2 regions of the Halomonas sp. ABH4_019 genome follow, and region 1 is predicted to be linked to the other one. Evidence: predicted binding sites of a transcription regulator. Region 1 holds the regulator's gene; the other holds the start of a gene.
What was found. The regulator PhoB, encoded in region 1, activates phosphate uptake and scavenging genes when phosphate is short. The targets are predictions, from matches to a motif close to TGTCATANNNNTGTCANA.

Region 1 (9,986 bases):
ATGCCGTCGAGGAAGGCCTTCTGGGTGGGCTTGCGGAGTATCTGCACCGCGCTGTCCGCGTCATCGAAACGCAGCTCCAGGTCGAGATCCACCGGTAGCCCGGACCCGGTCTCGATGGCTCGGGGCGACATCCGATAGTGGCGCGCGATGCGCAGATCCTCGGTGGCGATGCCCCAGTCGAGGCCCCGCAGTTCGGCCATGCGCTCGCGGAAGGCGGGCTTGCGCCTGAGGGCACGCTTGAGCAGCACGCCCAATACCCAGAGCATCACGCGTAGCTTCATGTCGAATCCGTTCGTGAGGAGGGAGGGAAGCGCGGCCCGCCGAACGGGCCGCGTCGCGTCTCACTTGGAGACGGCGTCCTTGAGCCCCTTGCCGGGCTTGAAGGCCACGGTCTTGCTGGCCGGGATGGTCAGGGGTTGGCCGGTCTGGGGGTTCTTGCCGGTGCGGGCGGCACGCTCGCGCACGGTGAAGGTACCGAAGCCGATCAGCGACACGTCCTTGCCGCCGGATACGCTGCCGGTGATCTCGTCGAGAATGACGTTCAGCACCTGGCTGGCCTTGTCCTTGGAAAGATCGGCACGCTCGGCGATCGCCGCGGCGAGTTCAGGTTTGCGCATACAGCCCTCCTGGTTTTGACATCCTGCCGATGGTCCCATCGGCCTCGTTATTGTACGCAGTGATGGTGAGGTGTTGCTCCACTCGCATGCGGCCCGGTCGAGCGCCGTCGTCGGCCCGCCCGAGGGAGCGGCATGCGAATGACGCCATGGTGCAACGCCGCTGCCTCGCCGGAAATCGGGGGCGCCGTCGTTGACGTCACTAGCCTAGCAATGGCGGTGCAGCCCGCGCCAGTTCGACTTTCCGACGTACGCAGGCGCCTGTCAACGCAAATCCAATCAAACGTCCGTCCTCGTCCTCGGCCAGGGCGGCGAGATCGCCGGCCTCGCCCTCGATCCGCCAGCGGGCGGGCGCCTCGGCGGGCGGCAGCGAGACCACCGGCAGCAAGGGCGTCTTCACCAGCACCGGCCAGGGGCCATAGCGCACCGCGGTGGGCTCGCCGTCGAGGGTGGCGGCCAGCGCCCTGGCGCCGGCCTGCAACGGCTGGACGTACATGGCGTTGATGCCGTCGACGCAGGCCACGTCGCCCAGCGCATGGATGCCCGGCGCCGAGGTCGCGAGATAGCGATCGACGCGGATACCGGCCGGCCCCACCGACAGGCCCGCCGCCTCGGCGAGCCGGGTGCGCGGGCGCAGCCCGGTGGCCACCAGCACCAGGTCCGCCTCCAGGGTCTGGCCGTCGTCCAGCCCCAGGCCCACCCGGCCGCCGGCCTCTGCCAGCGCCTCGACCAGGCGTCCGGTATGCAGGGCGATGCCGGCCTCGACGAAGGCCTCGCCCAGGGCGCGCCCCAGCGGCTCGGGGAGCAGCCGCGGCAGCGGGGCCGATTCCGGGGCGACCAGCTCGACCCGATGGCCGCCGGCGGCCAGGTCGTTGGCGAACTCGCAGCCCACCAGGCCGATGCCGACGACGGCCACCCGGGCCGGCCGCCCGAGCGCCGCCAGGGCGGCGTGGAAGGCGCGATAGTCGTCGAGGTCGTTGATGGTGTGAACCCGGCCGGCCAGCGCCTCGGGAATCGCGAACGGCGGTTCGGGCACGGCACCGGTGGCCAGCACCAGTTCCCCGTAGGCCAGGCGCTCGGTGCCGATGGTAAGCGTCCTGGCGGCGGGGTCGATGGCCTCGACCCGGGTCCGGGTCCGCATCACCACGCCGAGCTGCTCGGCCGCGTCCAGGGCGCTACGCGCCGCCAGGCGCTCGGGGGGCAGGCGCTTGGCGAAGCCGGTGGAGAGCAGCGGCTTCGAATAATCGTCGCCGCCGTCGGCGGTGATCAGGGTCATGGCGCGCTCGGGCTGCCGGGCCCGGACCTGGCGCGCCAGGCCCAGTCCGGCCATGCCGGAGCCGATGATGGTCAGGGGAGCGGTCATGGGGTTCCTCGCTGCGCGGGGCGCGACGGCCCGCCGGGGGGCCGCCACGGGATGGCCTGTCGGCGCGACATGGTACACTAGCCGCCCCCTGGATTGGACGCGGAGTAGTACGGTGAATCACGGCCCGGCCCTCGCCCCCCGATGGCGCCCCCTGGCGGCGGCTCGCCCCGCTATGAGCGCGGCCTGGTGGCGCTGGGTCGCCTCCCGGGACTCGCTAACCCTGCGCCTGACCGAGGCCGGGGCGCCGCGCCGCTTCCGGGTGCGCCTGCTCGACCAGCGCCTGGGCCGGCCGCGTCGCGACGAGGCCCTGGCGCTGGGCATTCCCCCCACGCGCCGGGTCTGGCTGCGCGAGGTGTCCCTGTGCCTCGACGACCACCCCTGGGTGATGGCGCGCTCGGTGGCGCCGCTGCACCGCCTGCGCGGCCAGCGGCTCGAGCGCCTGGGCGAGCGTTCGCTGGGTCATTGGCTGTTCCGCCAGCCGGACCTGGTGCGAGGCCCCATCGAGGTCAGCGCCGACCCGGCCCCCGGGCGCGGCGCGCCGGGCCCCTGGGGCCGCCGTTCGGTGCTGCGTCACGGCCGCTTCGCGGTGCTGGTCCAGGAGTTCTTCCTCGACGCCATGGCGGATGACCTGGCGCTTCCGGCACGATAGGCTGCGTCTGAAACCCCTGTCGTCCGACCCGACCCTTCGAGAAGAGACCCGCATGGAACGTACCCTGATGCGCCCCAGGGGGCTGACCCGGCTACCCGATTTCCTGCACCTGACCCGCCTCGACCGCCCCATCGGCACCTGGCTGCTGATGTGGCCGACGCTATGGGCGCTGTGGGTGGCCACCGCGGGCCTCCCCGAGCGTCGGCTGCTGCTGATCTTCGTCGCCGGGGTCTACCTGATGCGCGCCGCGGGCTGCGTGGTCAACGACTACGCCGACCGCCACTTCGACGGCCACGTCAAGCGCACCAGGGACCGCCCGCTGGCCACCGGGCGCATCAGCGAGGGCGAGGCCAAGGCGCTGTTCGCGACCCTGGTGCTGGCGGCCTTCGCCCTGGTGTGGCTCACCAACCCCTTCACCGTGATGCTGTCGGTGGGCGGCGTGATCCTGGCCTTCGTCTACCCCTTCATGAAGCGCTACACCCATTTCCCCCAGGTGGTGCTGGGGGCGGCCTTCTCCTGGGCGATCCCCATGGCCTTCGGCGCGGTGCTCGGCCACCTGCCCCTGGAGGCGTGGCTGCTGTTCGCCGCCAACGTGCTGTGGACCGTGGCCTACGACACCGAGTACGCCATGGTCGACCGGGACGACGATCTCAGGATCGGCATCAAGTCCACCGCGGTGCTGTTCGGCCGCGCCGACAAGTTGATCATCGGCCTGCTGCAGCTGGCGACCCTGGCGCTGCTGGCCTGGGCCGGCCAGCGCCTCGGGCTGGGCGGCTTCTTCTGGCTGGGGCTCGCCGCCATGGCGGCCACCTTCGTGCACCAGCAGCGGCTGATCCGCCACCGGGAGCGCGAGCGCTGCTTCCAGGCCTTCCTCAACAATCACTGGTCGGGACTGCTGGTATTCGCCGGCATCGCGCTCTCGCTGTGGCCCGGCGTCGGCGGCTGAAGCCCGCCGAGCCGAGGGCGACAGGCGGCGGCTGTCACGGTATTGTCACAAGGACATGCTGTCATCGTCACCAACCTGTCATTGACCTTGACCATGAGGCCCCGGGATGACCGCCAAGACCGTACTGATCGTCGATGATGAGGCGCCGATCCGCGAGATGATCGCCGTGGCGCTGGAGATGGCCGACTATCGCGTCCTCGAGGCGGACAATGCCCAGACCGCCCACGCCATGGTCGTCGACCACCAGCCCGACCTGGTGCTGCTGGACTGGATGATGCCCGGCACCAGCGGCATCGAGCTTGCCCGCCGGCTCAAGCGCGAGGAGAGCACCGCCGAGCTACCGATCATCATGCTCACCGCCAAGGGCGAGGAGGACAACAAGATCCAGGGGCTCGACGCCGGGGCCGACGACTACATCACCAAGCCCTTCTCGCCACGGGAACTGGTGGCGCGGCTCAAGGCGGTGCTGCGCCGGGCCACGCCGCGGGGCGTCGAGGACCCGGTGGAGGTCGACGGGCTGATGCTCGACCCGGTCAGCCACCGGGTCAGCGTCGACGGCCGGTCGCTGGAGATCGGCCCCACCGAGTACCGCCTGCTGCAGTTCTTCATGACCCACCAGGAGCGCGCCTACACCCGCGGCCAGCTGCTCGACCAGGTGTGGGGCGGCAACGTCTACGTCGAGGAGCGCACCGTGGACGTGCACATCCGCCGCCTGCGCAAGGCCCTGGGCGAACCGCACCAGCAGCTGATCCAGACCGTGCGCGGTACCGGCTACCGCTTCTCCACCAAGGGCTGACGTGGGCCGGCTGTGGCGACGCGAACTGTGGCGGCTGGGGGCCCTAGTGGCCGCCGGCGCCCTGGTCGGCTGGCCCTTCGCCCTGGTCGGCGCCGGCATCGCCGTGGCGCTGGGCCTGTATCTCTTCTACCACCTGCGCCAGCTGCGCGCCCTGCAGGAATGGCTGACCCATCACCCTCATGACGAGCCCCCGGCGGCCTCGGGGCTGTGGGGCGAGCTGTTCGACCGCCTGTATCGCTACCAGAAGGGCCAGCGCATCACCCAGCGGCGGCTGCGCGATACCCTGAGGCGCATCCAGGAGTCCTCGGAGGCCATGCGCGACAGCGTGGTGATGCTCGACCGCCATGGCGACATGGAGTGGTGGAACAGCGCCGCCGAGCGCATGCTGGGCCTGCAGCCGGCCCACGACCGCGGTCAGCACATCACCAACCTGCTGCGCGACCCGCGCTTCGTCGACTACTTCCATGCCCGGGCCTACAGCGAGCCGCTGACCCTGTCGTCGCCGATCGACGAGAACATGATCCTGCAGTTCCAGATCACCCTGTACGGCGACGACGAGCGACTGCTGATGGCCCGCGACATCACCCGCCTGCACCGCCTCGAGCAGATGCGCCGCGACTTCGTGGCCAACGTCTCCCACGAGCTGCGCACCCCGCTCACCGTGCTGGCGGGCTATCTCGAGACCTACGGCGACATGGCCGAGCTGCTGCCCGAGCGGCTCGCCCGGGGCATCGGGCAGATGCAGAGCCAGACCCAGCGCATGCAGAACCTGGTCAACGACCTGCTGCTGCTGTCGCGGCTGGAGAACGACCGTGGCGGCCAGGACGACGTTCGCCTGGACCCGGCCAGCCTGCTCGAGGCGGTGCGCCGCGACGCCGAGGCGCTGTCCGACGGCCGGCACCGGCTCGAGGTCGAGGTCGAGGAGCCCCGCGGCCTGCTCGGCTCGGAGAAGGAACTGCACAGCGCCGTCTCCAACCTGGCCTTCAACGCCGTGCGCTACGCCGGCGAGGACAGCCGCATCGTGCTGCGCTGGCGCCCCTGGCAGGACGGCGCCTGCCTGGAGGTGGAAGACGACGGCGAGGGCATCGACCCGCTGCACATCCCGCGGCTCACCGAACGCTTCTACCGGGTCGACAAGGGGCGCAGCACCGCTACCGGCGGCACCGGCCTGGGGCTCGCCATCGTCAAGCACGTGCTGCTGCGCCACGATGCCCGGCTGGAGATCGACTCGCGGCTCGGCGAGGGCGCCACCTTCCGCTGCGTCTTCCCCGCCGAGCGCCTGACCGCGGCCGCCGCGGGGGAGGAGCCGGCCGTGGGCCTGCCCCGATCCGGCAACGCTCGCTGATTCGGCGCCCGTCCCCGCGCGACTATCCACAACCCGACGCGGGCCGCCGACTGTGGATAAGCCGGCGCTCTGTCTTTACCGTGCCGGCGGCGTCGCCCGGCCGGCGTCGGGCGTCAGGACACGATAGTGTTCCTCCCACATCAGCACCGCCCCGGCCACCGCGCCGGGCAGCAGGAAGAGGTTGGCCAGCGGTAGCCAGGTGATCAGCATCACCCAGCCGCCGTAGGTGAGCGTCGGCCAGCGCCGCGCCGCGAGCCGGCGGCGCATGTCGGCGAAGGTCACCTGGTTGTTGTCCATGGGGTAGTCGAGGTAGGTGACCGCCACCATCCACGCCGTGAACAGCAGCCACAGCAGCGGGGCGGCCAGGTTGAGCAGCGGGATCCAGCCGATCACGAACAGCGCCAGCATGCGCGGCAGGATATAGCCCAGCTTGACCAGCTCGCGGCCCAGGGCGTCGACGCCGGTGCGCACCAGGCCGCGATCGTCCAGCGGCGGCCGACCGGTGACCTCGCGCTCGACCCTCTCGGCCAGCAGGCCGTAGAAGGGCGCGGCGATCAGCTGCGTCACCAGGGTGAAGCTGAAGAACACCATCAGCCCCAGGCTGAGCACGAACAGCGGCCAGATCAGCCACGACAGCCAGTCGAGCCAGCCCGGCACCATGGCCATCCAGCCATCCAGCCAGCCGCCGAAGTGGGTGAGCACATAGCTCAGCATGGCCGCGTAGACCACCAGGTTGGCCAGGATCGGCAGGAACACGTAGCGGCGCAGGCCGGGGGTATAGACCAGGCGGGTCCCCCGGGACAGCGCCGTGAAGGCATCCAGCATCGGTGTCATTTCCTCCGTACACGACGACGTCGGCCGTCGCCAGGGGCGACGGCCGACTCATAGACAGCGCCGGACGACCGCGGTTCAGCGATCGCCGTGCACCTCGTCGCCGAGATCTTCCGGGTCCGTGTGGCGGATGTCGAGTCCCTTGACCAGATAGATCACGTATTCGGCCAGATTGTTGGCGTGGTCGCCGACGCGCTCCAGGGCGCGCAGGATCCACATGATGCCGAGCACCGGCGAGATCGACCGGGCGTCCTCCATCATGAAGGTCATCAGCGAGCGCATGGCGGACCGGTACTCGCTGTCGACCTGGTCGTCCTCCTGGACCACCTGCATCGCCAGCTCGGTATCGAAACGGGCGAAGGCGGTCAGGGAGTCGCGCACCATCCTGCGCACGTGCTCGCTGATGATGCGCACCTCGACGAAGCCGCGGCTGCCGTTGTGGCTCTCGACCAGTTCCAGGGCATTGCGGGCGATCTTGCTGGCCTCGTCGCCGATGCGCTCCAGGTCGGAGGCGGCGCGGATCACCGCCAGCACCAGGCGCAGGTCGGAGGCGGCGGGCTGGCGGCGGGCCAGTACCCGGGTGCACTCGTCGTCGATCTTGATCTGCATGTCGTTGACGGCGCGGTCGTTGTCGACGACCCGCTCGGCCAGGGCGGAGTCGCCGTCGAGCAGCGAGCGGACCGCGTCCTGCACCTGCTTCTCGACCAGGCCGCCCATGGCCATCAGGTGGGTCTTGAGCTCCTCGAGCTCATGATTGAACTGCCGCGAGATATGCTGGCTGTGGATATCGCTGGTGATGTCCATGAGACTCTCCTGAGGGCGCAGGCGTCAGGCCATGCGTCCGGTGATGTAGTTCTCGGTGCGCCTCAGGCGCGGATTGGTGAACAGGGTGTCGGTGGGGGCGTACTCCACCAGTTCGCCGTCCTGCAGGAAGGCGGTGTAGTCCGAGACCCGCGCCGCCTGCTGCATGTTGTGGGTGACCAGCACCAGGGTCAGGCTCGACTTCAGGTTGCGGATCAGCTCCTCCACCTTGAGCGTCGAGATCGGGTCCAGGGCCGAGGCCGGCTCGTCGAGCAACAGCACCTCGGGCCCCACCGCCAGGGTGCGGGCGATCACCAGGCGCTGCTGCTGGCCGCCGGACAGCGACCAGGCGGAGGCCTGGAGCCGGTCCTTCACCTCTTCCCAGAGGGCCGCCGAGCGCAGCGACCACTCGACGATATCGTCGATGCGGCGCTTGCGCAGCCCGCCCTGCAGCCGCAGCCCGAAGGCCACGTTGTCGTAGATCGACATCGGGAAGGGGTTGGGCGCCTGGAACACCATTCCCACCCGCCGGCGCAGCTCGGCCACCGCCACCTCGGGGGCATGGATGTCCTGCCCCTCGAGGCGAATCTCGCCCTCCCGGTGCACGTCCTCGTTGAGGTCGTGCAACCGGTTGAGGGCGCGCAGCAAGGTCGACTTGCCGCATCCCGAGGGGCCGATGAAGGCGGTGACCCGGTGACGCGGCACCCGCAGCGTCAGGTCGCGCAGCGCCGGCTTGTCGCCGTAGCGCAGCCCGAAGCCCGAGACCTCCAGGCAGGAGGCCTCGGGCGTAAAGTCGACGAAGGCTCCGCGCCGCGGAGCCGGGTCCCGCTTGACCGGCATCGCATACCCCTCGGTGCCACGGCCTCGTCTCAGTGCCGCGAGAGGCTGCCGTGGCGTGATCTGAGATGATGCCGCAGAAATATTGCAGTCAGGTTAAGCACCAGGATCACCACCACCAGCAGCAGCGCCGTGGCATAGACCAGCGGCATCGCCGCCTGGACATCGTTACCGTGGAAGGCGGCGTCGAAGATGTGGTAGCCCAGATGCATGAACTTCCTCTCAAGATGCAGGAAGGGAAACTCGCCGTCCACCGGCACCTGGGGCGCCAGCTTGGCCACCCCCACCAGCATCAGCGGTGCCACCTCGCCGGCGGCCCGGGCCACCGCCAGGATCACCCCGGTGAGCATCGCCGGCATGGCCATCGGCAGCACCACCCGGGTCAGCATCTCCAGGCGCGTCGCGCCCAGCGCCAGGGCCCCCTCGCGCTGGCGGTCGGGAATCCGCGCCAGCCCCTCTTCAGTGGCCACGATCACCACCGGCAGGGTCAGCAGCGCCAGGGTCAGCGAGGCCCACAGCAGGCCGCCGGTGCCGAAGGTCGGCGAAGGCAGCGAGTCCTCGAAGAACCACTGGTCCAGGTGGCCGCCGAGGCCGTAGACGAACACCCCCAGGCCGAACACCCCATAGACGATGGAGGGGACACCGGCCAGGTTGCGCACGCCGATGCGCACCAACCGGGTGAGGCGTCCCTGATGGGCCACCTCGTTGAGGTAGACCGCCGCCAGCACGCCAAAGGGGGTGACCACCAGCGACATCAGCATCACCAGCAGGACGGTGCCGAAGATCGCCGGCCAGACGCCGCCCTCGGCGTTGGCCGCCCGCGGCCCGTCCGACAGGAAGCGCCACACGCCCTCGCCCCAGGCGGCGAGCTTGGCGCCGGGCCCCATGGCGTTGGGGCGAAGCGCGCGCAACACCTCCTCGGCGGGCTGGCGCAGGCGCCGGCCATCGGCGCTCTCCAGCACCAGGATGTCCCCCGCCATGGCCTCGCGCAGCTCACGGATCCGCGCCTGGACGTCCGCCAGGGCGCGGGAGGTCCCGGGGCGCTCGCCCTGGGCCTCGATCTGCCGGGCCAGGGGCAGCAGCGCCTCTTCGCGTAGCCGCTCGATCGCCTCGCGCTGGCGCTCGAAGACCGCCAGTCGTGCCTGCAGGGCCTGCCAGGCCGCCGCGCCCTCGCGGCGCTCCCCCTCGGCGGGCGACCAGGCCACCAGCCGCCCCACGAAGGCGCCCCAGCGGTCGCGCTCCAGCGTCACCAGGTCGCGGGGATGGGCCAGCGTCTCGATGTCCGCCACCGGCACCCAGGTCCAGATGGCGCCGTCCAGGTCGCGATTGTCGGTGCGATACAGCCGCTCCTCGCCCTCGCCACCGGGCAACGGCACCTGCTTCACCGCGCGACCGGCCAGGGTGCGGCCGTCGGTCAGGGTCAGCTGGGCCAGGTCGCCGGGCCAGAAATGCCCCAGCCCCCGCGTGGCCAGCAGCCCCAGCAGCAGCCCCAGCAGCAGCACCGACAGCGACACGCTGCCGGCGGCCAGCCAGGCCCAGGGCCCTTCGCCCCGGGGCAGCCGGGCGCGAGACGCACGCCGCCATGGCCACCTCATGAGGGATCCCCCAGACGCCGGTAGCGCCGCCGCAGCCGGGTCCGGACCACCTCGGCCAGGGTGTTGACCAGGAAGGTGAAGGCGAACAGCAGCAGCGCGGCCAGCAGCAGCAGCCGATAGTGGGTGCCCCCCGGGGCGGCCTCGGGCAGTTCGATAGCGATGCTGGCGGCCATCGAGCGCAGGCCGTCGAGGGGGCTGGCGGTCATCAG
Region 2 (9,986 bases), 670 kb from region 1:
TGAGAGGGCGGGTCTTCTGTTTTCATTTCCCCTTTTCTCGCTAGCCGGAGCGGACGTGCCCACAGAGGGGCCCCGACTCCGCGATCGTTCGGGCGCCGTCGCATCGCGACGAGCGCCCTTTTTTTGTGTCGTCTCAGGCGGGCAGGACGATATCCCGGCGTTCGTCGGCGCACAGGCCGGCGAGGAAGGCGTCCAGCTCGGTGAGGCGGCGCAGGGCCTGGAAGCGCCGCGCCGCCTCGGCGTCTCGGCCGCGCATATGGTTCAACCATTGTTTAAGGAGCGAGACCACGATCTTGTCGGGAAGTATGCTACGCTGCATTGCAGCATAGTCGGCCAGCACCCGCGCTCTTGCGCCCCAGGTGGTGGCCGGCAGGCGCTCTCCGGTGGCCTGCCAGTGGCGGATCCGGGGCGCCAGGGCGGGGTCGGCGAGGGCGCCGCGGCCGAGCATGACGTCGCGGCAGCCCGAGAGGGTGCGGGCCTGCCAGTAATCCTCCAGGGTCCAGATGTCGCCGTTGGCGATCACCGGGATCGCCAGCCGGGCGCGGATGCGGCCGACCCATTCCCAGTGGGCCGGCGGCCGATAGCCCTCGTCGCGGGTGCGGGCGTGCACCACCAGCTGGCGGGCGCCGCCGTCTTCGGCGGCCTGGGCGCAGGCCAGTGCCAGCCTCCGGTCGGCGAAGCCCAGCCGCACCTTGGCGGTCACCGGGATGGCGTCGCCCACGGCGTCGTGCGCGGCGGCCACGGCGGCGCGCACCCGACGGGGATCGCGCAGCATGGAGGCGCCGCCGTCGTGGCGATTGACCAGCTTGGCCGGGCAGCCGAAGTTGAGGTCCAGGCTGGTGGCGCCGAGGCGCAGGGCCTGCCGGGCATTGGCCGCCAGCGCCGCCGGGTCCGAGCCCAGCAGCTGCAGGTGCACCGGCACCCCGGCAGGCGTGACGGGTCGCGCCTCGGCGAGTTCGGGGCAGTGCCGATGGAAGACCCGCGGCGGCAGCCGGGTGTCGACGACCCGCACGAACTCGGTGACCGTCCAGTCGAAGCCGGGCACGCGGGTCAGCAGGTCGCGGGTGATGGCGTCGATCACCCCTTCCATGGGGGCTAGGCCGATTCGCCCCGGATGTAGTAAATTAACAACGTCGACTTCCACCATGGCATCATCGCGATTCTTGGGAAGTGTGGCAGCTTATATCATCGTCATCGCGACGCAACTCGTCCGCAGGCGGACGAGACGTGAGGATGCCAGCGAGGAGAAAACCACATGCAGGATATGCAGCTGTTCAACGAGGGCTTCGCCCTGATGGGCCTCGGCATGGGGTTCGTGTTCGTCTTTCTGACCGTGCTGGTCATCGTCACCACCCTGATGTCGACGTTCATCGGCCGGGTCTTCCCCGAGCCCTCGGCCGACGCCGCCCCGTCGGCGCCTGCGCCCGCGCCGGCCTCCGCGGCTCGCGACGATGAGCTGATGGCCGTGCTCGGCGCGGCGATCCATCGCTATCGCCGCGAGCACCGCCGCTGAGTCGGCCGCCCCGCGCGCCAGCTTTCCCCCTGATCCCTGAATAACGATAAAGGACTCCCCATGAACGACACCGCCCGCCCGCTCGGCATCACCGACGTGGTGTTGCGCGACGCTCACCAGTCCCTGTTCGCCACCCGGCTGCGCCTGGACGACATGCTGCCGATCGCCGAGAAACTCGATCGGATCGGCTTCTGGTCCCTGGAATCCTGGGGCGGGGCCACCTTCGACGCCTGTATCCGCTACCTGGGCGAGGACCCCTGGGAGCGGATACGGGCGCTGAAGGCGGCCATGCCCAACACCCGCCAGCAGATGCTGCTGCGGGCCCAGAACCTGCTCGGCTATCGCCACTATGCCGACGACGTGGTCGACCGCTTCGTCGAGCGTGCCCGCACCAACGGCGTCGACGTCTTCCGCGTGTTCGACGCCATGAACGACCCGCGCAACCTGGAACGCGCCATCCAGGCGGTCAAGGCCAATGATGGCCATGCCCAGGGCACGCTCTCCTACACGGTGAGCCCGGTGCACACCCTGGACGGCTGGGTCGAACTCGGCCGCCGCATCGCCGACATGGGCGCCGACTCCCTGGCGATCAAGGACATGGCCGGCCTGCTCACCCCCTATACCGCCTATGAACTGGTCAGCCGGTTGAAGTCGACGCTGGATATGCGCATTCACCTGCATAGCCACGCCACCACCGGCCTGTCCACCGCCACCGCGCTGAAGGCCGCCGAGGCCGGCGTCGACAACGTCGACACCGCCATCTCCTCGATGTCGATGACCTACGGCCACAGCCCCACCGAATCCTTGGTGGCGATGCTCAAGGGCACCGAGCGCGACACCGGGCTCGACCTCGAGGCGCTCGAGGACATCGCCGCCTACTTCCGCGAGGTGCGCAAGAAGTACGCCGCCTTCGAGGGCTCTCTCAAGGGCATCGACTCGCGCATCCTGGTGGCCCAGGTGCCGGGCGGCATGCTCACCAACATGGAGAGCCAGCTCAAGGAGCAGGGCGCCGGCGACCGTCTCGACGAGGTGCTCGAGGAGATTCCGCGGGTACGCGAGGACCTCGGCTACATTCCGCTGGTCACGCCGACCTCGCAGATCGTCGGCACCCAGGCGGTGATGAACGTGATGATGGGCAGCCGATACAAGTCGATCTCCAAGGAGGTCCAGGCGCTGCTCAAGGGCGAGTACGGCGCCGCCCCGGCGTCCTACAACGCCGAGCTCCAGGCCCGGGTGCTGGAGGGGGGCGAGCCGATCACCTGCCGGCCCGCCGACAACCTCGCCCCGGAGATGGACCGGCTGTCCGACGAGCTCGGCGAGAAGGCCCGGGCCGAGGGCATTCGCCTGGCCGAGGGCGAGCGCGAGATCGACGATGTCCTGACCTATGCGCTGTTCCCGCAGATCGGGCTGAAGTTCCTCAAGCATCGCGACGACCCCGAGGCCTTCGAACCCGCCCCCCAGGCCCCCGACGCCCAGGTCGCCGCTCAGGGACCGGCCGCCGCGCCGGCCGGCGGTCCGGAGACCTATACCGTCACCGTCAACGGCAAGGCCTACGTGGTCGAGGTCGCCGAGGGCGGCGAGATCGAACGCGTCCAGGAGCAGGGCAGCGCCGCCGCCCCGGCGGCGCCGGCCGAGTCCTCCAGCGAAGCATCGCCCGGCGAGACCATCAGCGCGCCGCTCGCCGGTAACATCTTCAAGGTCTGCGTCAAGCCCGGTGACCGGGTGGTCGAGGGCGACGTGGTGATCATCCTCGAGGCCATGAAGATGGAGACCGAGGTGCGTGCGGCGAGCGCCGGCACCGTTTCCGCGGTCAAGGTCGGCGAAGGCGACAGCGTGGCCGTGGGCGACGCTCTGGTGGTGCTTTAAAGGACGGATGCATGATCGACAAGATTCTGACCCTGTGGACCGGCTCGGGGCTCTACAACCTGAGCCCGGGCCAGGCGGTGATGCTGGCGGTGGGCCTGCTGCTGCTGTGGCTGGCCATCGCCAAGAAGTTCGAGCCGCTGCTGCTGGTGCCGATCGGCTTCGGCGGCATCCTGGCCAACATTCCCGAGGCCGGGTTGGCGCTGTCGGCCGCCGAGCAGGCCGCTCACCTGGCCGGCGCGGAGCTGCTGCGCTCGCTGGCGGCCGCCCTGCAACTGGACCTGGCGCCCGGCGCCGGGGTCGAGGCCTGGCGCCATGCCGTCGGCGAGGCGCTGCACGGCGATACCGGCCCGGAGCTGATCCGCGCCGCCAATGACGTCGCCCTGGGGGCCGGCTTCGCCCACGGCATGCTGTACCAGTTCTACAGCGTGGCCATCGCCTCGGGCATCGCGCCGCTGGTGATCTTCATGGGCGTGGGGGCGATGACCGACTTCGGCCCGCTGCTGGCCAACCCGCGGACCCTGTTCCTGGGCGCCGCCGCCCAGTTCGGCATCTTCGCCACCCTGCTCGGGGCGGTGGGCATGACCACGCTGGGCTGGATGGACTTCTCGCTGAACCAGGCCGCCGCCATCGGCATCATCGGCGGCGCCGACGGCCCCACCTCGATCTACGTGTCGAGCATCCTGGCGCCGGAGCTGCTGGGGGCCATCGCCGTGGCGTCCTACTCGTACATGGCGCTGGTGCCGCTGATCCAGCCGCCGATCATGCGCGCCCTGACCACGCAGCGCGAGCGCGGCATCGCCATGACCCAGCTGCGCCCGGTGTCCAAGCGCGAGAAGATCGTCTTCCCGATCAGCCTGCTGGTGCTGGTGGTGCTGTTCCTGCCGGACGCCGCGCCGCTGCTGGGGATGTTCTGCTTCGGCAATCTGATGCGCGAGTGCGGGGTGGTGGAGCGGCTCTCCGACACCGCCCAGCACGCGCTGATCAACACCGTGACCATCTTCCTGGGGCTCTCGGTGGGCTCCAAGCTGATGGCCGACCGCTTCCTGGCCGTGGAGACCCTGGGGATCCTGGCGCTGGGCATGGTGGCCTTCGCCATCGGCACCGCCTGCGGGATCCTGATGGCCAAGCTGCTCAATGCCGTGAGCAAGATGCCGATCAACCCGCTGATCGGCTCCGCCGGGGTCTCGGCGGTGCCCATGGCGGCGCGGGTGTCGAACAAGGTGGGGCTGGAGTCCAATCCCCACAACTTCCTGCTGATGCACGCCATGGGGCCCAACGTGGCCGGGGTGATCGGCTCGGCGGTGGCCGCCGGGGTGATGATCAAGTACCTGGGCTGAGCCGGCCTCGTCGCGGCACGCGTAACGGCGCCCTTCGGGCGCCGTTCGTCCTTGCGGCCGCCATCTTCCTGTCACCTGCCGTCCCTAGCCTGAGCGCATCGGCGTCCCCGGGGCGTCTGGCCAGGAGGAGGCGGCATGATCGACATCGAGCGGGCCCTGCGCGACAAGGCCCCAAGGCTGGCGGTCCGGCCGCCCTGGCTGGTCGGGCCGCTGGTGGCGGGGCTGCGCCACCTGGTGCACGAGCGCGAGATCAACGACTTCCTGGAACGCCACGGCCGGCTCGGCTGGTGCGAGTTCATCGACCGGGTGTTCGAGCATCTCGACGTCGGCTATACCCTGTCGTCCCGTGATCGCGAGCAGATCCCCGAGACCGGGCGGATGGTGGTGGTCGCCAACCATCCGCTTGGGGCGCTGGACGGCCTGGCGCTGCTGCGCATGGTGGCCGAGGTGCGCCCGGACGTGAGTGTCCTGGCCAACGACCTGCTGCTGCAGCTGGCGCCGCTGTCGGACGTGATCGTGCCGGTGGATAACCTGTCGCGGCGCGGCCTGCGCCGCAGTCTCTCCCAGTTGGTCGAGGCCCTGGAGGCGGAGCGGGCGGTGATCGTCTTTCCGGCCGGCGAGGTGTCCCGTGCCGGCCTGCGCGGCGTGTGCGACGGCAGGTGGCGCTCCGGCTTCCTGCATGCCGCGCGGCGCACCGATGCGCCGCTGCTGCCGGTCCACGTCCGCGGGCGCAACTCCCCGCGCTTCTATGCCCTGACCTCGCTGCGCAGCGAGCTGGGGCCGCTGCTGTTGCCCGGCGAGATGTTTCGCCAGCGCGGCCGGCACATCGCGCTGCGGGTCGGCGGACCGATCCCGCTGGCGCGCTTCGACCGTGGCGACCTGGCCAATTCGGTCAAGCTCAAGCTGCTGCGCAAGCACGTCTACCGGCTGGGGCGCGGTCGCCGTGGCGTGTTCGTCGGCGAGACCGGCATCGCGCGGCCAGAGCCGCGCCAACGCCTGCGCGAGGAGCTGCGCGAGGCGGAGTCGCTGGGTGAAACCGCCGACGGCAAGCGTATCCTGCTGTTCGACAGCCGGCCTGACTCGGCGGTGATGCGCGAGATCGGCCGGCTGCGCGAGATCGCCTTCCGCCGGGTCGGCGAGGGCAGCGGGGGCAAGCGCGACCTGGACGCGTTCGATGACTACTATCGCCACCTGGTGCTGTGGGACGACCGCGACCTGGAAATCGCCGGCGCCTATCGCCTCGGCGAGGTGGGGCGCATCCTCGGCCGGCACGGCGTCGAAGGGCTCTATGGCGCCACGATCTTTCATCTCGAGAAGGCGCCCTGGGAAGACTGGCGCCACGGGCTCGAGCTCGGGCGCAGCTTCGTCCAGCCGCGCTACTGGGGGCGGCGCAGCCTGGATTACCTGTGGATCGGGCTCGGCGCCTACCTGCGCCGCCATCCCGACGTGCGTTGGCTGTTCGGGCCGGTCACGTTGCCCAATCACCTGCCGCCGCTGGCCAAGGAACTGCTGGTCAGCTATTACCGCCACTATCATGGCGATGCCGAGAGCCGCGTGCGCCCACGCACGCCCTGGCGGATCTCCCGGGCGGGCCAGCTGGAGGCGGAGCGGCTGTTTCGCGGCGACGATGCCCGGGAGGATTTCCGGCGCCTGCGCCATGGCCTGCAGGCGCTGGGGGCCAGCGTGCCGGCCCTCTACAAGCAGTACGTGGAGGTCACCGAACCCGGGGGCACCCGCTTCCTGGCCTTCGGCGTGGACACCGCCTTCGGCTACTGCACCGACGGCCTGGTGGCGGTGGACCTGGCGCGTCTCAGGCCGGAGAAACGGGCGCGCTATATCGGAGCGGCGTCAGGCGGCGTCGGGGTCGAGGGGCTCGAGGCGCCCCTTGAGCCGTGCGGTGAGCCCTGACAGGTCGCGGTCGAGATCCCGCGGCCAGCCCAGGGTCAGCACCACGCCGTCGGCGGCGTAGTCGGCGGCGGTCACGGGGATGTCGTGCTCGGCGGACCAGGCGCGGGCCTGGGCCTCGCCGGCGAAGTCGACCTTCAGCCGCAGCGGGTCTCGCTCGGTGACCTCGCGCCGCGGCAACGTCTCCAGCGCCTCGGCGACCGCCTGGCCATAGGCGCGGGCCAGGCCGCCGGTGCCGAGCTTGGTGCCGCCGAAGTAGCGGATCACCACGCAGCCGACCTGGCCGAGCCCCGCACCCTGCAGCACCTGGTACATCGGCCGCCCGGCGGTGCCGCCGGGCTCGCCGTCGTCGGAGAAGCCGATCGCCTGCTGCTCGCCGGGCGGGCCGGCGATGAAGGCGCTGCAATGGTGGCTGGCGCCGGGGTGGGCATGGCGTGCGGCGGCCAGCAGGGTCTCGAAGGCGGCGGCGTCCGGGGCATGGCAGACCCAGGCGAGGAAGCGGCTCTTCTCGACCTCGAGCTCGCTCTCCTGACGCTCGCCGGCGGGCAGGTCGGGCACCGGGTAGCGCATCAGGCGGCCAGGTCCGGCTGGCGCACCACGCCCATCACCAGGCCCAGCACCTGGATGTCGCTGTTCTTCAAGTAGATGGGCGGCATGGCCTCGTTGGCCGGCTGCAGGCGCACGCCGGACTTCTCGATGTAGAGCTTCTTCAGGGTGACCTCCTGGTCGTTGATCATCACCACGGCGGTCTCGCCGTTCTCGGCGCTCTCGCGTCGTTCGATGATGATCACATCCCCGTCGAAGATGTTGCAATCGATCATGGAGTCACCGCATACCCGCAGTGCATAGGTGTTGCGCTTGACCATCCGGCTCGGCACCTCGACGCTGCCGGCGTCGATGCAGGCATCGATGGGCATGCCCGCGGCGACGCTGCCGAGCAGCGGGACCTCGACCAGGTCGTCGGCATCGAGCGGCGCCCAGGCCTCGGCGATGGGCAGGTTGGGCTGGCGAAACAGGTACTGCGGGGCAAGGCGTGACATGGGGCGGCATTCCTCGTCGGCAATGACTGTCGATACATACAGTACATGGCCAGCATAGCAGGCAACGGGCATCTGGCAAGGGGCACGCACCCGAGGCGAGGGCGAAGGGCAAGCACCACGCGGCCTGCGGCCGCCCTCGACTGGCGATGAAAATCTTTTCCGTGTACAGTGCCGAGCCATATTCCCCATGCCCGGAGAGTGCCTTGAGCCTGCGCCTGCAAGCCCGACGGCTGGCCTGTGAGCGAGACGACCGCTGGCTGTTTCGGGATCTCGATCTGGAGATCCGGGCCGGCGAGATCCTGCGCGTCGAGGGCCCCAACGGCAGCGGCAAGACCACCCTGCTCAAGATACTCTCCGGCCAGTTGGCGGACTACGAGGGCGAGGTGCTGTGGAACGGCGCTTCGCTGCGCCGGGTGCGCCGCGATTTCCTCGCCAACCTTCTGTATCTGGGGCATGCCCCGGGAGTGAAGGCGGCGCTGACGCCGCTGGAGAATCTCGCCTGGTATCAGGCGCTGGCCGGCCAGCAGGGTGAGGGAAAGGGCGACGGCGAGGCCGCGCGACTGACGGCGCTCGAGGCGGCAGGCCTGGCCGGCTTCGAGGACCTGCCGGTGGCCCAGCTGTCCGCGGGGCAGCAGCGCCGCGTGGCCCTGGCCCGGCTGGAGCTGACGCCGCGCCCGCTGTGGGTGCTCGACGAGCCTTTCACGGCCATCGACCGCGACGGCGTCGCCGCCCTCGAGGCGCGCCTGGCGGCGCATGCCGAGCGTGGCGGCAGCGTGCTGGTGACCACCCATCACGCGCTGCGGGCCAGCGTGCCGCTGCGCCGCCTGCGGCTGGGCGAGGGAGGCCGCGATGTCGAGCGCTGATTCGCGGCCCGCCGCGGCGCCACTGCCCCTGGCCGGGGAACCGGAAGGCGGGCTCGCGGTCGCAGTTCGGGCGACCCTGCGCCGTGACCTGGTGCTGCGTCTGCGCGGGCGCGGCGAGGTGTGGAACCCGCTGGTGTTCTTCGCCCTGGTGATCACCCTGTTCCCGATCGGCATCTCCCCGGATCCGACGCTGCTGGCGACCATCGCGCCGGGTCTGCTGTGGGTGGCGGCATTGCTGGCGGCGCTGCTGTCCCTGGACGGGGTGTTCCGCGGCGATTTCGAGGATGGCAGCCTGGAACAGCTGCTGCTCTCGCCCCAGCCGCTGCCGGCGCTGGCGCTGGCCAAGGTGGCGGTGCACTGGCTGCTCACCGGCCTGCCGCTGGCGCTGATGGCGCCGGTACTGGGCGTCATGCTGTCGCTGCCGGCGGGCAGCTACGCGGTGCTGGCGCTGTCGCTGGCGCTGGGCAGCGCCAGCCTCAGCCTGATCGGCGCCATCGGCGCCGCGCTGACCGTGGGGCTGTCCCGGGGCGGGGTGCTGCTGTCGCTGCTGGTGCTGCCGCTCTATATTCCGGTGCTGATCTTCGGCGCCGGGGCCGTCCAGGCGGCGATCCAGGGCGGCGGCGTGGCGCCGCACCTGGCGATTCTCGGCGCCCTGCTGGCGGCGGCGCTGATCTTCGCGCCCCTCGCGATCGCGGCGGCGCTGCGCATCAGTCTCAACGGTTGAGGTGACGACACGGCATCATGTGGGCCTTCATTCACAATCTCGGTTCCCCCAAGGGGTTCTACGCCATCAGCGCGCGCTGGCTGCCGCCGTTCTGGGTGGCGGCGGTGGCGCTGATCCTGGTCGGCGGCGTCTGGGGGCTGGCCTTCGCCCCGGCCGACTACCAGCAGGGCAACAGCTTTCGCATCATCTACGTCCATGTGCCGGCGGCCTTCCTGGCCCAGTCGATCTTCGTCGCCATGGCCGCGGCCGCCCTGGTGTTCATGGTCTGGAAGATCAAGCTCGCCGACATGGCGGCGGCGATGATGGCCCCGCTGGGCGCCGGCATGACCTTCGTGGCGCTGCTCTCCGGGGCCGTGTGGGGCGTGCCCACCTGGGGCACCTGGTGGCAGTGGGATGCGCGCCTGACCTCGATGCTGATCCTGCTGTTCCTCTACCTCGGGGTGATCGCCCTGCGCGGCGCCTTCGCCAGCCGCGACGGCGGCGCCCGGGCGGCCTCGGTGCTGGCCATGGTGGGCGTGATCAACATTCCGATCATCAAGTACTCGGTGGAGTGGTGGTACACCCTCCATCAGCCGGCGAGCTTCTCGATCATCGAGAAGCCGGCCATGCCCGCGTCGATGTGGTGGCCGCTGCTGCTGATGGTGCTCGGCTTCTACTGCTTCTTCATCGCCGTGACCCTGATGCGCACGCGCAGCGAGATCCTGCGCCGCGAGTCGGCCAAGCGCTGGGTGCGCGAGC

Region 2: olsF (bifunctional ornithine lipid synthase OlsF) is a predicted target of PhoB. The motif match lies at 4,775-4,792, and genes of this name have one in related genera.

The regions. Positions count from the first base shown of each region.
Region 1 covers NZ_JBSWWC010000002.1:981,209-991,194, forward strand. Annotated here, with positions in the region: gene ACXAFN_RS11735 (hypothetical protein) at 1-281, opposite strand, end outside; gene ACXAFN_RS11740 (HU family DNA-binding protein) at 342-617, opposite strand; gene ACXAFN_RS11745 (NAD(P)/FAD-dependent oxidoreductase) at 817-1,977, opposite strand; gene ACXAFN_RS11750 (chorismate--pyruvate lyase family protein) at 2,150-2,626, shown strand; gene ubiA (4-hydroxybenzoate octaprenyltransferase) at 2,679-3,572, shown strand; gene phoB (phosphate regulon transcriptional regulator PhoB) at 3,679-4,368, shown strand; gene phoR (phosphate regulon sensor histidine kinase PhoR) at 4,370-5,713, shown strand; gene cysZ (sulfate transporter CysZ) at 5,789-6,538, opposite strand; gene phoU (phosphate signaling complex protein PhoU) at 6,623-7,348, opposite strand; gene pstB (phosphate ABC transporter ATP-binding protein PstB) at 7,373-8,185, opposite strand; gene pstA (phosphate ABC transporter permease PstA) at 8,215-9,777, opposite strand; gene ACXAFN_RS11790 (ABC transporter permease subunit) at 9,774-9,986, opposite strand, start outside.
Region 2 covers NZ_JBSWWC010000002.1:315,676-325,661, reverse strand. Annotated here, with positions in the region: gene ACXAFN_RS08650 (tRNA dihydrouridine synthase) at 134-1,090, opposite strand; gene ACXAFN_RS08645 (OadG family protein) at 1,256-1,513, shown strand; gene oadA (sodium-extruding oxaloacetate decarboxylase subunit alpha) at 1,574-3,379, shown strand; gene ACXAFN_RS08635 (sodium ion-translocating decarboxylase subunit beta) at 3,394-4,716, shown strand; gene olsF (bifunctional ornithine lipid synthase OlsF) at 4,852-6,624, shown strand; gene ACXAFN_RS08625 (IMPACT family protein) at 6,565-7,191, opposite strand; gene lexA (transcriptional repressor LexA) at 7,191-7,661, opposite strand; gene ccmA (cytochrome c biogenesis heme-transporting ATPase CcmA) at 7,865-8,524, shown strand; gene ccmB (heme exporter protein CcmB) at 8,511-9,248, shown strand; gene ACXAFN_RS08605 (heme ABC transporter permease) at 9,266-9,986, shown strand, end outside.